Regions from separate parts of the Paenibacillus sp. sgz302115 genome, predicted to be linked through region 1. Evidence: riboswitches for the same ligand, from Rfam matches in the RefSeq annotation. Region 1 holds a riboswitch; the other holds the start of a gene.
The links. A riboswitch is a leader RNA that binds a small molecule or an ion and turns the genes downstream of it on or off. The one in region 1 is predicted to bind cobalamin.

Region 2: another riboswitch for cobalamin. It lies ahead of AC0LWN_RS24905 (energy-coupling factor ABC transporter permease); the one in region 1 lies ahead of AC0LWN_RS29670 (anaerobic ribonucleoside triphosphate reductase).

Annotation. Positions count from the first base shown of each region.
Region 1 is NZ_JBVYOK010000029.1:49,660-57,620, reverse strand. It holds gene AC0LWN_RS29685 (nucleoside deaminase) at 123-584, shown strand; tRNA gene AC0LWN_RS29680 (tRNA-Thr) at 697-768, opposite strand; gene AC0LWN_RS29675 (MTH1187 family thiamine-binding protein) at 898-1,206, opposite strand; cobalamin riboswitch at 1,557-1,786, shown strand; gene AC0LWN_RS29670 (anaerobic ribonucleoside triphosphate reductase) at 2,088-4,073, shown strand; gene nrdG (anaerobic ribonucleoside-triphosphate reductase activating protein) at 4,070-4,585, shown strand; gene AC0LWN_RS29660 (ribonucleoside-diphosphate reductase subunit alpha) at 4,703-7,036, shown strand; gene AC0LWN_RS29655 (ribonucleotide-diphosphate reductase subunit beta) at 7,549-7,961, shown strand, end outside.
Region 2 is NZ_JBVYOK010000017.1:86,164-94,124, reverse strand. It holds gene AC0LWN_RS24920 (energy-coupling factor ABC transporter ATP-binding protein) at 1-423, opposite strand, end outside; gene cbiQ (cobalt ECF transporter T component CbiQ) at 457-1,245, opposite strand; gene AC0LWN_RS24910 (energy-coupling factor ABC transporter substrate-binding protein) at 1,242-1,526, opposite strand; gene AC0LWN_RS24905 (energy-coupling factor ABC transporter permease) at 1,523-2,290, opposite strand; cobalamin riboswitch at 2,476-2,675, opposite strand; gene AC0LWN_RS24900 (ArsR/SmtB family transcription factor) at 2,832-3,767, shown strand; gene AC0LWN_RS24895 (DUF6171 family protein) at 3,909-4,184, opposite strand; gene AC0LWN_RS24890 (alpha-N-arabinofuranosidase) at 4,198-5,691, opposite strand; gene AC0LWN_RS24885 (S-layer homology domain-containing protein) at 5,925-7,631, opposite strand; gene AC0LWN_RS24880 (FN3 associated domain-containing protein) at 7,649-7,961, opposite strand, start outside.

The DNA.
Region 1 (7,961 bases):
GAACAATATGTAAATCTCCCCGAAAGTCCGTAAACTGTGCTTTAAAGGTCTAACCATGATTTTGCCATGCGAAATGCCACCCGCCTAAATGTTATAGTAGTGTTATACAGGAGGTGCTATTTATGATAAATAACGATGAACAATTTATTGAAGTAGCTATAAAAATGGCTTTTAAGGCTAGAGAAGAGGGAAATGAACCCTTCGGTGCAATCTTAGTAAAAAATAACGAAATTGTAATGTATGGAGAAAATAAAATAAATAGTTATTGTGATCCTACACATCATGTTGAAATTGGACTTATACGCACTTTTTGCTCTGAGAACAACATTTTTGATCTTAATGAATATACTTTGTATACCAGCTGTGAACCTTGCGTAATGTGTACAGGAGCTATGGTATGGTCTAATTTAGGAAAAATAGTCTATAGTGTGTCACATGATCAGCTGGCAGAAATTGCAGGCAGTAATATAATGATTTCATGTAAGGAAGTTATCGAAAAAAGTCCACATAAGCCGGTCGTAATAGAAAAAGTATTAAATGCCGAAGGGCTAAAAGTATTCGAGGGATATACCTTTTCCCATTGAATTCACTTCCATGTTATTCGAGTATTTCAGAATAACATGGATATTTTTTCCCCACAAAAAAAGCACGACCCCCAAAACCCCGGAAGCCGCGCCATGATTGAATTCTTAAGGATGCTGGTGAAGGGAATTGAACCCCCGGCCTACGCATTACGAGTGCGTTGCTCTACCCCTGAGCTACACCAGCTTAAAGCATACTTTTTCTGTCAAACAAAATACATTATACAGCGTCTGGAGAAAAACGCAACCCTTTCTCTCATAGTCCTTGCCTTTAACCCCAGCCTGCCCGCTCTTCCTTCGGTCTAGTCTCCCGGAACTATTGCTCCAGCAGCTTGCGCTCCACCGACTCCAGCTTGCTGCGGCTCGTAGAGACCTTGTCGCGGCGGTCATCTATCTTAAGTGAAGTAGAGACACGCTGTGCACCCGCTCTAAAAGGAGATTCGTGCAGCGCTTCTACAGCAGCGAGAATCCGCGGCAGCGGTCCTTCGATAATTGTGCCCATAGATGTCAGCTCGTAGGTAATGCCCTCCACCGTCTCCAGCACTCGCTGCATACCGGCCACATAGCTGCTGAGGCTGGTGCTGCCTGTGCCGATCGGAATTACGGTTACTTCGCCAATAGCCATTCGAAATCCCTCCTATATATAAGTCTCCAGTCCCTTCTATTGTAACAACTCCTGTCTGGCGTCACAAATCGCCTGAAGCCCCAGCATCCCTTCCCTCGAAATCCTATGATTGCACTCACTGCAGATATGAAGCCTTTGTGGCGTTTTTTGGGACAATTTATGAATCGGATCCGGCAAAATTTGTCGTTATTCTGTGGATTATCTGTGGATGAATTGTGGACTAACTCCGGAACATCTGTGGACTAGCTGTGGATCATCTGTGCGTAAAGCGGCTGAACCCGCCCGGGGCGCGGACTTGCAAAAAAGTATTTACAAACACAATATATTGGGTTAATTTTATATAGCGACAACAAAATATAGTGGAATCAGGTGCTTCACCTCTACAGGAGTGCTGAAGCTTAATAGGGAAGCGCGGTGCAAATCCGCTGTGGTCCCGCCACTGTAACCGGATGCTCGACAGCGTCATGAAGCGCTGCAGAGCAGTATCCTGAGGCTCATGCCACTGAGGGTCATTCCCCTTGGGAAGGCGCCTTAAGGATTCACCGGGAGCCAGGAGACCTGCCTGTTTCCGGGCACCATTATTTACGCCTGCGAGGAACAGGAGAGGTGTCCGCATGCGGCCTGCACAAGCAGATTTAGCCTTCCCTAAGACGGGGAGCCAAGGCTGCCGATACCTGAAGGCGATAATCCTTATTGCCTTCAGGTATCGGCTTCTGCGGGAAAGCTTATTTCCATGGAGACCATCCGCAAATATCCGCGCTCCGGTTATTTGCGCTACGCATCCGGGCATTTTCCGTCTTCCTCGGCGGGAGATGCTTTTTTATTAATGTCAGTTAGCCTGGTTAGAACGTTCTTATATATCGAGAGGAGAGTGCTGCACAATGACGCTGCTGGAGAAACGGTACAACGCTGAACAAACTACACAAGAGGTTATGTTAGAGGAAGTTATCCATTTGGGGCGCGATATTATCGACAGCCGGGATTTGGATCTGCTGCGTGAGAATGCCAATTTGAACGGGGAGAGCTTTTCCGGCAAAATGAGCAAGTTCGGCAGTGAATACTCCAAGTGGTATGCCCGCAACTTCACAATGCCGCCGCAGCTCGTGCAGGCTTCCCTCGATAATGTGGTGTATGTCCATGACCTGGACCAGTACGTCATCGGAACAACCAACTGCATCTTTATCCCGTTCGAGCGGCTGCTCCGCGAAGGCTTCAACACCGGCAACGGCAGTGTGCGGCCACCGAACTCGATTATGACCGCGATGTCGCTGGTGGCGATTATTTTCCAGTCTCAGCAAAATGCCCAGTACGGCGGCGTATCCGCCAACAAGCTGGATTTCGATCTGGCTCCTTATGTAACGAAATCCTTCGCCAAGCTGTTCCGTAAAGGACTGGAGTACTTCGAAGAAGGACAAGCCGGCGAGCATCTCGGCGAGGTTACCATGAGCCGCAGCGATCTGGCCGAGCAGTACCCTCGGGCCTTCCGCTTTGCCCTGAAGGAGACGGAGAGCGAGACGCTGCAGGCGGCAGAGAGCATGATACATAACCTGAATACGATGTCCAGCCGCTCGGGCGGTCAGATTCCTTTTACCAGCATTAACTATGGTACCTGCACTTCGCCAGAGGGCCAGCTCGTCATCAGCTCACTGCTGACGGCGACCATGAACGGCCTGGGCAGCGGTGAAACGCCGGTGTTCCCTATCCAGATCTTCAAATGCAAGCAAGGTGTCAACCAGCAGCAGGGCGATCCTAACTATGAGCTGTTCCTAAAGGCCGCCGAGTGCTCCGCGCGCAGACTGTATCCGAACTTCGCTAATCTCGATGCGCCGCTCAACCTGCAGTATTATGATCCGGCTGACCCGGATACTGAATTTGCGACAATGGGCTGCCGCACCCGGGTACTGGGCGACCGCTTCGGACGCAACCACTGCTCCGGCAAAGGCAATCTGTCCTTCAACACACTCAACCTGGTGCGTCTCGGGCTGGCTCACGGCACGGTTACAGGCCGCCGCCTGGTAGCCGACGAGCAAGGCTTCTATGATGATCTGAACCATTACATGGACATCGCTCTGGATGGGCTGCTCCACCGCTTCCGCATTCAGGCTGCTCAGAAGGCCAAAGCCTCCGATTTCATGATGCGCGAAGGGGTCTGGGAAGGCGGTCAAGAGCTGGCCCCTGAGGATAGCGTAGGAGAGCTGCTGAAGCACGGCAGTCTGTCCATCGGCTTCATCGGGATGGCAGAGTGCATGAAGGCGATGTACGGCAAGCACCATGGCGAGGATATGGAGATTCATTCCAAAGCGCTCGCCATCGTCCGCCATATGCGGGAATACTGCGACCGCAAGAGCGAGGAGCTTAACCTCAACATCACGCTGTTCGCCACACCGGCTGAAGGACTGTCCGGCAAATTCACGAAGGTGGACCGCAAGGTGCTTGGTTCCATTCCGGGCGTTACCGACCGTGAATACTATACGAACTCCTTCCATGTCCCGGTCTATCATGAGCTAAGCGCAGCCCAGAAGATCAGCCTGGAAGCTCCGTTCCACGAATATTGCAACGCCGGCGCGATCTCTTATGTCGAGTTGAACGGCAATGCCCGCAGCAATCCGGCGGCTTTTGTGAAGATCATCAAGTACGCGCTTGAGCAGCAGGTCAGCTACTTCAGCATCAACCATCCGATTGACCGCTGCTCGGCCTGCGGCTATGAAGGTGTGATCGGCACGAACTGCCCTTCCTGCGACGCGCATGAGAACGATGTGCATATCCGCCGCCTGCGCCGGGTAACCGGCTATCTGACCGGCGATTATCAGACCCGCTTCAACGCCGCCAAGCAAGCCGAAGTACGGGATCGCGTTAAGCATCTATGAATATTTGCGGCTACTACCCTGAATCAATCAACGAGGGAGAGGGCATGCGGGCCGTCATCTTCCTCAGCGGCTGCCGCCACCGCTGCCCGGGCTGCTTCAATCCGAAGACCTGGAATTTCAATTTCGGCGAGCCCTTCACCCTGGAGCGTCAGCGGGAGATTATTGCGGAAATGGCCGCAAATCCGCTGCTGGACGGGCTGACGCTGGCAGGCGGCGATCCTTTTTTCTCGGCAGAGGAGGCTGCGGGCTTCATTCAGGAGCTGCGCAGTGTGCTGCCGGACTTCTCTATCTGGATTTACACAGGCTATACTTACGAAGAGCTTACAGCCGCTCCCGGCTCACCGGAGTGGAACCTGCTGTCCTTGTGCCACGTGGTCATTGACGGCCGATTTGTGGAAGAGCTTAAAGACACCACCCTCCCCTACCGGGGAAGCAGCAACCAGCGGATTATTAACATTCCAGCCAGTCTTGCCGGTACGGAGATCGTACACTGGCAACCGGCTGAGCTATAACTTACGTTAACTTTCAAAAGGCAGGCCAAGCGTAAATGCGGGCCGCCTTCTGCGCTCATATAGTTCAATTTTTGATATTGAAAATTATACCCAAAAAAATGAAGGGATGTATGAACCATGCCACAGCTCGTAGTGAAACCCGACAACCGCCAATTGGCTTTTGATGAAATCCGCCTCTCCGTATACGCCGACCGTATCCTGAAAGGTCTTGACCAGCTAAGCAAAGAAACTCTGCTGCGCGGAGTGCAGTCCAAGCTGCGCCGTGACGAGGTTAGCGGAGAAGAGATCAGCAGCGCCTTCACGATGAGCGCCCTTGAGCTTGTAACCAAGGAGGAGCCGGACTGGAAGTTTGCTGCTGCGCGGTCGCTTTTGACTTCCCTGTACAAAAAAGCTGCCGTCAACCGCCGCTACAAAGCCTACCCGGACGAACCGTATGGCGAGCTCTACCCCCTGATCACCGATCTGGTCAAAAAAGGCATCTACCGCGAAGAGCTGCTTACCTACTATACCAAGGAGCAGATTGTGGAGCTTGGCGGCTGCATCGACTATACGCGCGACCTGCTGTTCGATTATATCGGCCTTTTGACTCTCTCGGACCGTTATCTGGCTCATGATTTTGACGGGCGTGTAATGGAGCTGCCGCAGGAGCGCTATATGATCATCGCCATGTTCCTCATGCACACTGAGCCGGAAGAGAAACGCCTGGATCTGGTAAAAGAAGCCTACTGGGCGATGAGCAACATCTACATGACCGCTGCTACACCAACTATGTCCAACGCAGGTAAAAAGGTTGCCGGGCAGCTCTCCAGCTGCTTCATCGACACTGTGGACGACTCCCTCGAAGGCATCTTCGACTCCAACACCGATGTGGCCCGGCTCAGCAAAATGGGCGGAGGCATCGGCGTCTATCTCGGCAAGGTGCGGGCCCGCGGCTCCGATATCCGCGGTCACAAGAACACCAGCTCCGGCGTCATCCCTTGGATTCGCCAACTCAACAATACCGCTGTCAGCGTAGATCAGCTTGGCACGCGCAAAGGCGCCGTCGCCGTCTACCTTGACGTCTTCCACAAAGACATTCTCGCCTTCCTCGACCTCAAGCTGAACAACGGCGACGAGCGGATGCGCGCGCATGACGTGTTCCACGGCGTCTGCCTGCCCGATCTGTTCATGGAGGCTGTGGAGGCCCGCGGCCACTGGAATCTGTTCTGCCCGCATGAAGTGAAGAAGGTTATGGGCTGGAAGGATGCCAATGGACGCGCACTGGGTCTGGAAGACTTCTATGACGAGGAGCTGGGGCAAGGCACATTCCGCGAAAAATATGCCGAAGCTACCGCCAATCTGGAGCTCTCCCGCATCACGGTTCCGGCCATCGACATCATGAAGCGGATTATGAAATCGCAGCTTGAAACGGGTACGCCTTACATGTTCTATCGTGACACGGTGAACCGTTCCAACCCGAACCGCCACCAGGGGATGGTCTTCTCCTCCAACCTGTGCACGGAGATTATGCAGAATCAGTCGGCTACAGTGATCGAGCAGGAGGAGCTTGTTACGAAGGACGGCCAGACCCGGATTGTCATCTCCAAAATCCCCGGCGATTTCGTAGTCTGCAACCTGAACTCCATCCACCTGGCCCGCGCTGTTCCGGCCGGTGTGCTGGAGCGTCTGGTGCCGATTCAGGTCCGCATGCTCGACAATGTTATCGACATCAACAATATTGAAGTGCTGCAGGCTCAGTATACGAACAGCCAATACCGTGCTGTCGGTCTCGGCACCTTCGGCCTGCATCACCTGCTGGCGCTGGAGGGCATCCGCTGGGAGTCCGAGGAAGCCGTGGAATACAACAATCATCTGTACGAGCACATTAACTATTTGCTAGTGCGCTCTAGCCTTGAACTGGCCCGCGAGAAGGGCCGTTATCCGAAGTTTGCCGGCTCTGACTGGGAGACTGGCGCTTACTTCACCTCACGCGGCTATACCAGCGGCGAGCAGGAAGGCAAATATGTGACGACTGAGCAATGGCGTCAGCTGCAGCAGGAAGTCGCTGCTGACGGCGTGCGCAACGCCTGGATGTTCGCGATTGCCCCGAACGGCTCGACCTCGATCATCGCCGGCTCCACAGCCAGCATTGATCCGCTCTACGAGCTGCTCTCCTACGAGGAGAAAACCACCTACAAGATCGCCAACCCGGCCCCGGATCTGTCCGAGAAGACAATCTGGTACTACAAAACGGCGTTCCTAATTGACCAGAACTGGTCAATCCGCATGGCCTCGGCCCGCCAGCGCCACGTTGACCAGGGACAGAGCTTCAACCTGTACGTGACTCCGGACATCAAGGCCACCGATTTCCTGGCGCTGCACCTGAACGCCTGGAAGGGCGGACTGAAATCGACCTATTACGTGCGGAGCCGTGCCTTGACTATAGAAGAGTGCGAGTCTTGCGCGAGCTAATTATCTTAATGCCTTGCATAGAAAAACGGTGATGTATTCGTCACTACGAGGAACGTTGGGGCTTCCGGCCGCTGTTCGCGGCGGAATCCGCAGACAGCTTAGACTGAGGATTGCCGGTTTTGCGCCGGAAGGCTTTCCGGTGCAGAGCCTTCGGCGATCTTTCTCGCCTCTTCAGCTCCACACGCACCGCCCTGCCTTGCCGAATAACTGCACTTTGTACAGCTATAGCCTGGCATTTGGCAGATAAACACAATTTAGCTGCACTCTGTACAATTATCCAGGCGGAAATCGGCTAAATTGCAGGAATTCTCTATTTTTAATTGCAGAAACTACAGTTATAGCTCATGAAAAGGCTCCACAGCAGTAAATAACTGCAGTAAATACATTTATCTGCACGGAGGCTGCCATAATAGCGTTCTTTCTTTCAAACGTTTCACTATATAGTCATAGTCGTTTCAATGAGAATATCAGGCTGAACACCGCTTCATGCATAATACAGGAGGGAAATAATAATGCAATTGCAAAAGATTTTTAATACCGAAGCCCCGAACCAGTCCACCCGCATCATCGACGGGGAATGCTCGGGCATTCTGAACTGGAACGATATCCGCATGCCGCATATGTATAAACTCTACAAGGTGCTGCTGCTGAACCACTGGATCGCGGACGAGATCCCGATGTCGAAGGATGCGCAGCAGTTCCCGCTGCTGGAAGCGGAGGAGCAACGCGTATTTAAAATCAACATCGGCCTGCTGGCGGTGCTCGATTCGATGCAGACGATGTTCGTCGGCGATGTGAAGCGGTATTTTACCGACTCTTCTCTGGAGGCGATTTCGGCAATCATCGGGCAGCAGGAGGTTGTGCACAACCAGTCCTACTCCTACGTCCTGTCTTCGATTGTCTCGGAGAGCGAGCAGAAAGAGAT
Region 2 (7,961 bases), on a different contig from region 1:
CGGCTTATCCTTCAGTGCTGTCAGATTCATCTGCTCAAGCACCGCAGTGCAGCGCATCTGAATCGCCGCCTCATCCATCCCCATCCCCCGCAGCCCAAATGACACATCCTCCAGCGGTGTGCTTAAGATGAGCTGCTGCTCGGGGTCCTGAAAAACAAGGCCGACTCTGTGCCGCAGCGCGGCCAGCTCTTTTTTGGCGTAGGATACAGGGCTTCCCGCTTGCTGCACCGTCCCCGCCTGCGGCCGCAAAATGCCTACGGCATGCAGAAACAGGGTGGATTTGCCGGAGCCGTTGTGGCCGAGCACCGCTGTTTTGCCACCCTTGGGAATGGAGACGGTCAGCTCCCGCAGTGCGGGCTCCGCCGTGTCCGGGTAACGGAACACCACTCCCTCAAAGGCCAGACAGTAATCCTTGTTGTCCATAATGCTCTCCTTCTTCAGCTCATTTCACTTCATCTATTGATATGTAATCCACAACTGTGCCAGCAGCAGAAGTACGATTCCGGCATAGGCCTCCAAAGCGAATCTCCGCGGCACTGGGCGGGACACATAAGGCGGCAAAGGAATCTCCCCGGTAAAGCCCCGGGCCACAAGCCCCTGCGACAGCCCGTAATAACGGTGCATGGTGCTTGCGAACAGCGCTGCCGCCATTCCGGCAGCCTCCCGCAGCTTGGGCATGAACCCTCTCTTGCCGCCGCGCAGCCGCCGGGCCAGCAGCATGCCGTGTGCCGTATCGTTTAGCAGAAACAGGAAGCGGTACATAATCAGCATCACCTCCAGCACGATCTGCGGCATACGCAGCCTGCGCAGCACCTGCAGCAGTTCACCGAACGGCGTAGTAAACATAATAAAAAAGAAGCAGGACAGGCATGCCGCTACCCGTGCCAGCAGCACGCCCGCCCGCAATCCGCCCTCCGCTGTAATGTAGATGTACCGCGCCGTCCCCGGCAGCGGCAATGACAGCGCAGCCTCTCCTGCAGCTGGACGGCCCACCTCCACCATGAGCGCCGGAACGCTCAGGAGGTAGAACAGCAGCGCCGTGCCGAACAGCAGCCCGTAGGCGCTGAGCGGGATTTTTGCATACAGGAGGCACCACAGGATCATCCACAGCGCAATAACAGCCTGCAGCGCAGGATGCAGCACATAGGAGAGCGCGAGCATGACTGCGGCGAACAGGCTTTTCCACATCGGGGAGAGCTGCCGCAGCGCATTGCTGTGGGACAACGCATCAATTCTTCTGATCATTTCTGCTGCTGCCGCTCCCGTTTCCCCTTCATAAGACCAATCGTATAGCCGATAATTCCGGCTCCAATTGCCGCCTGCAGCGCAAACAGCATACTTTCCGTCTCTCCCGGCAGCTCGGCCAGGGGCTTGAACCAAGGTTTATAGTTAGGATCAATCTCCGAAATCGCTCCCTCGGCCGCATCGTCGGCCCCGCCGAATTCCCCGTTCACCAGCAGCAGCGGCAGCACCACCAGCAGAACAACCGCCAGCAGCATCAGCCCGTTTCTCCATTTGCTTTTCACTCTGCGCTTCCTCCTTTGGCTCCCCGTTTCAAGAGCGACAGCTCCTGCGGGCTATAGGCCTTCAGCCAGTTCCACAGCAGCACGGTAAGCAACCCCTCGCTGATGGCCAGCGGAATTTGGGTCACGGCAAATATGCCGCCGAATTTAACAAAAGAAGCCAGCATACCGCCGTCCGCCGACGGAAAAGCCGCCGCAAGCTGAAAGGACGTGACAACATAGGTCATTAGATCAGCCGCCGCTGCTGCGCAGAATACCGCCAGCTTTTCGCGTTCCGTAAGCTTCATCGTCAGCTTATAGACTGCATATCCAGCAAAAGGACCCGCGACAGCCATCGAGAACGCATTCGCCCCGAGGGTGGTTATTCCGCCGTGCGCCAGCAAAAGCGCCTGAAACAGCAGCACAATGGAGCCGATCACGCTCATCGGCAGCGGCCCCAGCATCACGGCGCCAAGTCCCGTCCCTGTGGGGTGTGAGCTGCTCCCGGTTACCGAAGGCATTTTGAGTGCGGACAATACAAAGGTAAACGCACCCGACAACCCAAGCAGCAGCTTCAGCTCGGGATTGTCTTGGGTCATCTTTTTCAGCTTCATGATTCCAAGCACAAAGAACGGCACAAAGGCCACCCACCAGAACACAGCCCATCCTATCGGCAAAAATCCCTCCATAATATGCATCGCTTCGGCTGTACCCGGCTCATTCAGCGCAAAATAAACCGTAAACCCGCCAACCAGCACTGCGAAGCTGCAAAAACTGCGCTTGCTCATTCTCTCCTCCATCCTTTCATCAGTTGTTCTTCTGCTGCAAACCAAAAAACTCCCGCCCTCAGAGGGTGGGAGTTATATGTACGTCGAAAGATCACAAAGAGAAGGCTGCTGTCCCGCCGGTAAGATTATGCAGGCACACCCTCTTCTCTGAACCTCTTCGTACACCGCTCCTATCCGCGTAGAGTCGTGTGTGCGCAAACAAGGTAGGTCTCCTGGCTTGGAATGCTGGCGTCATACCCCCGTCTTCCCCGGCGCTCTGCCGAGTGACATCGTGAAGGCTGGCTTTTCCTTACAGTGGCGGGACCGCTCGGGAGTTGCACCCGATTCCCTGTTACCCCTTGAGGTACTTTGTACGATCAAAGGCACCTTGTTTTCATCGCTGATTCATCCTGTACATCATAACGGACATGGCCGGCCGGTGTCTGTGATAAAAGTGGAAGCGCCTGTAAAGAGCTGCATAGCTTGTAAGAAGCTCATTTGAATAATATAATTATTAACTATATATGAACTCTTATTTTCTAACCTGTCCTGGAGGCTGTCTATGAAACTCGATCTTACCGAAGAATCACTGCCTGTATATGAAGCCTTATCAAGCGCCGTGCGCCTCCGCATGCTCCGCCTGCTTGCCGTTCAGCCAATGAACGTTAAGGAGCTGGCATCAGCGGCCAAGCTCAGCAGCGCCATTATGACCATGCATGTCCGCAAACTGGAGACTGCCGGGCTGATTCAGACACATATGGCCCCCGGGCGGAGCGGTCTGCAAAAGATTTGCACGCTAGCCGCAGAAGGTGCGGAGATTATTTTTCCCGGCCCGGGGAGAGCCGAACGCAAAAGCTACCGCATCGAGCTGCCCGTGGGGCATTATTCCGACTTTCAGATTGAGCCGACCTGCGGGCTTGCCACTACGGAGCAAATCATCGGCAGTTTCGACGACCCGCGTTATTTCTGGGATTTGGAGCGGATGAATGCGGGGATTCTCTGGTTCGGCAAAGGCTACGTCGAGTATAAGATCCCCAACTTTCTGCTGTCCAGTGAGCAGCCGGAGGAACTGGTCATTACGATGGAAATTGCCTCCGAGGCTCCGTCCATCAATAATAATTGGCCCTCGGACATCACCTTTACACTGAATGGCGTCAAGCTGGGCTACTGGACAAGTCCCGGTGACTATGGAGACAGCAGAGGCAAATATACGCCCGCCTGGTGGCATCCGCTTACCAATCAGTATGGTCTGCTCAAACAGCTGCGCATTACTTCCAAAGGCACTTACATGGACGGACTCAAGCTCTCCGGGGTGACGCTGGATGAGGTGGGCATCCGCAGCAAGCAGTGGACCTTCAGGCTGTCGGTGGAGGAGGATGCCGAGCATGTCGGCGGACTTACACTCTTCGGCAAAGGCTTTGGCAACTATAATGAAGACATGCTGGTTGAGCTGTTTTATACGGACAGCGCCGATGCCAAAGAAACGGCTGCTCCTTAAGTTGTGACCTGAAGGATGTCCCGCTCAAGCCGAAGGCATAAGCACAATAAAAAGCCCCTATCGCCGCTGCACATTTGCATGCGGAGAATAGGGGCTTTTCAATTCAGGCGGCGCTGGCTGCAAGCCTTCTGCGCCGCCTGCTTATTCCGTGACCGGCTGCCAGAGTCCGCCGCCGGGAAGCGGACAGCCACGCGCCTTGAGCCGCGCAACAACCGGTATAATGCAGCCGCAGGCGGTGCAGGTCACACCGTCCTGCAGCTTGGAGCAGGCTCCGCAGAGAGCAATGCGCTCCGCATACACTTGATCCGAAGCGGTGTTATCCTCATTGAACATGGAGGATGCCAGAATACGGGCAATCTGCGCTTCTGTAACCTTATATTCGTCCCGGCAGCCTTTGCAGCCAGTGGTAGTCGCCATAGCTGTACTCCTTTTACGCCTTCGGTGTAATTTCCAGTACCGTCACCGACATCGCCGGCAGTTCTACAGTAAGCGTATTGCCTTCCAGCGTAAATGCAGTGAACGGCTGTGGAACAACCGCTTCCGGCTCGCTGAAGGTGTTGTGGGCGTCAATCTTTGCCCCGGCAAGCGTAGTGGCGGTGATATCTGCCGCTTGGCCTGCAAGACCGCGCAGCTCCAGCGGAAGCGTAGCTATAGACGCATGGTTCAGATTGCATAGGCTGACGTGAATCACACCTTCCGCGTTGACCGAAGCCGAAGCGGATACTTCCGGGATTTCCCGTCCGCCTATGCTGTAAGAGCCGCTCTCCACCGTCAAATCCAGCAGCTCGGCATCCTGATGCACCTTGTACATGTTGAACACATGATACGTTGGAGTAAGCAGCATTTTCTCCCCTTCGGTCAGAATGACCGCCTGCAGCACGTTGATCGTCTGGGCAATGTTCGCCATCCGCACACGGTCGCTGTGCTTGTGGAAGATGTTCAGTGTCAGTCCGGCCACCAGCGCGTCGCGGATCGAGTTCTGCTGGTACAGGAATCCGGGATTCGTGCCCGGCTCCACATCATACCAGGTTCCCCACTCATCGACGATCAGGCCGACTCTTTTCTCGGGATCGTATTTGTCCATGATCACACTGTGGCGGGTAATCAGCTCTTCCATGTGCAGCGCCTTTTCAAGCGTTGTGAAATATTCCGAAGCTTCAAAGCCGGTAGCCGCACCCTTCTGCTCCCAGGTGCCAGGGACCGTATAGTAATGCAGCGTAATGGAATCCATAAACCGGGAGGCTTCGCGCATCAGCACTTCCGTCCAGTTGTAATCATCCGAGTTCGGGCCGCAGGCGATCCGGTGGATGCGGTTATCCCCGTAGTTGCGCACATACGTCTGATATTGGCGGTACAGATCCGCGTAATATTCAGGACGCATATTTCCTCCACAGCCCCAGTTCTCGTTGCCCACGCCAAAATACTTCACAGCCCAAGGCTCCTGATGTCCATTCTTCTGTCTCAGCTCAGCCATCGGAGAGACGCCGTTAAAGGTGAGGTACTCAACCCACTCCGACATTTCCTGAACCGTACCGCTGCCCACATTGCCGTTGATGTACGGCTCGCATTCCAGCATGGCGCACAGCTCCATAAATTCATGGGTGCCAAAATGGTTGTTCTCAACCGTGCCGCCCCAGTGAGTGTTGACCATCCGTTTGCGGCCTTCACGCGGCCCGATGCCGTCCTTCCAGTGGTATTCATCGGCAAAACAGCCGCCCGGCCAGCGCAGCACCGGCACCTTGATTTCCTTAAGCGCTTCCACAACATCATTGCGGATACCCTTGGTATTCGGAATCGGTGAATCCTCTCCTACCCAGATGCCTTCATAAATACAGCGTCCCAGATGCTCGGAGAAATGCCCGTAGATGTTCCGGTTAATCGTTCCCTTGCGGATATCCGCGTTAAGCACAATACGTTGAGCCATGAAAAATGCCGCCTCTCTTTAAATTAATATATTTATTAATTATTTAATGATTATATTAATATTATAAAACTCTTCTTTTCGGTTCGTCAACAACAAAAGCGCCTTGTCTATCAAAGGGCTCGCAAGCCCCCATCCGGGACATTCATCCCCGCTGGACATACTAGAAAAAGCTGCCCCAGGGTATCGCCCGGAAGCAGCTTTTCAGTAGCATCATTCTTACATAGGGCTAAACCCTAATGGAGCAAAAGCGTTCTGTACAAAATAACCGCTGCCTGCGCCCGGGTCGATAACCCCTTAGGTGCAAAGACATTGCCGCTTAAGCCGTTCACAATCCCATGCTGCTGCATTGCCGCAACGGCTTCGGAGGCGTACAGCGCAATCTCGGCTTTATCGCTGAATGCAGCATCCGCTGCCGCCGATCCGCCCAACTCCAGCCCGAGAACCTTGAAAGCCCGGTACAGCATGACCGCCAGATCCTGACGGCTAATGCTGTCATTCACTCCAAAGCTGCCATCCGGCTTGCCTTCGATAATGCCCAGCTTCTGGGCCGAGGCTACAGAGGTGTAATACCATGTGCCCGGCTGAGTATCTGTGAACGGGGAGACGGCGGCGGCATCCTGCAGATCAAATGAATTGATAAGCATCGTAATGAACTGCGCCCGGCTGAGACGTCCATTCGGATCGAATTGTCCGCTGCCCACTCCGGTGATCGCCTCTCTGGCCGCCAAGGCCTCAATGGACTCTCTGGCCCACTCGGCTTTGGACAGATCCTTATAGGTCACATCGGCATGCGCCGGTACATACTTGCTGAAATGCTGCGGACGGAACGTTACAGTCTGCGAAGCCGGATCATATTTGGTGCTCTTCACCGGCTCCAGCGCACCGTTATCCGCTACATAATAGACTACAACCTTATTCGCCTTTTCGCCCGGCCGCAGTGTATAAGGCACCTTCACCGTTACTTCTTTCTTGTCAAAAGCACCCGCAGAGCTGCCATCCAGCTTCAACTGGAAATCATAGATAACCGCATCCGGTCTGACCTTATCCTGTACTGACACTGGTAAGGAAGAAGAGCCAGCTTGCGCGACAGAGAACTGCAGACTGCCCGCGGTTTTGGCTGCTTCCTTGCCGAAAAACGCCTCATTCAGCGTGATGCTGGCCAACCCGCTGTTAATGGTGACTGTCTTTAGCTTCTGCCCTAACGCACCCCGGATTTCTTCAAGCGGGAATTCGATTACAACCTGCTTGGCACCCGTTCCCGGCTGCAGAACAATGGTCAGGTCTTTGCCGCTGAGCTGACTGATTGCCTGCTGTAGACCGGCAGAATTAATCTTTACCGATGCTACTCCGTTCTCATCGGGTTCAGCTCTGAATACGAGTCCCCCTCCGGCTGCGCCGGGCTTGCCTGCTGTGTCCGGCAATGTCCCGGTGCCGCCCGTTCCATTCGAGCTGTTCGCAACCGTAACAGAGGCCTTGGCATCAGGCGTGTAGACAGACCAGACGCCGCTGTGTCTGACTTTGATGGTCTTCAGCGCAAAAGAGCTTGTGCCGTTCGCTTTGGCGGTAAAGGTGATCTTCCCGAGGACTGCCGCCCCGCTATCGCCTGCCGCATTGCCCAGCTTCGTGTAAACGGCGCGCAATTGGCCCGCGTCCAGCAGCTCCGGATTGACGATAGAGCTGAAGCCGCCGCTTAGATTCGTGGTAAAGGAATCGCTGTTCACAGACCATTTTGCAGGATCAAAACCCAAATTTAGCTCATAAGCCGTCCAGTCCCGGGCCTTGCTCACACTTACCTGAACCTCCACCTGCTCGCCGGCCGTCACCTTTGTCCTGGAGACATTAACGGAAAATTCCGGCTCATCCGCCGCAAAGCCCGCGGAAGGCCATAAGGAACAGAGCATGAGAATGACTAGACCAACTACTAATAATTTCTTGTTCAACGAAATTGCCCCCTCTCTTATGGACTGACTACAATCAGGCTCGCCAGCGCATACAGATCCTCGATGTCGATGATGCCGTCCCTGTTCAGATCCGCCTTCTCATACTCCGTCCAGCCCGGGTCCGATGCCTTCTTGCCGTAATAGAACTTGACCAGTTGGAGTACGTCGTCCAGCCCCGCTTTGCCGTCTCCGTTCAAATCTCCGGCCACCCCGGCAGTTACGGATGCTTTGAAAACTTGAACTGCTGCCTGCAATTGCAGGATCGCCTGCTCGATCTCCGCTTGAGTAGCCACAGTGCTGTTCAGCACCTTCACCGCCGCTTCAATCGAA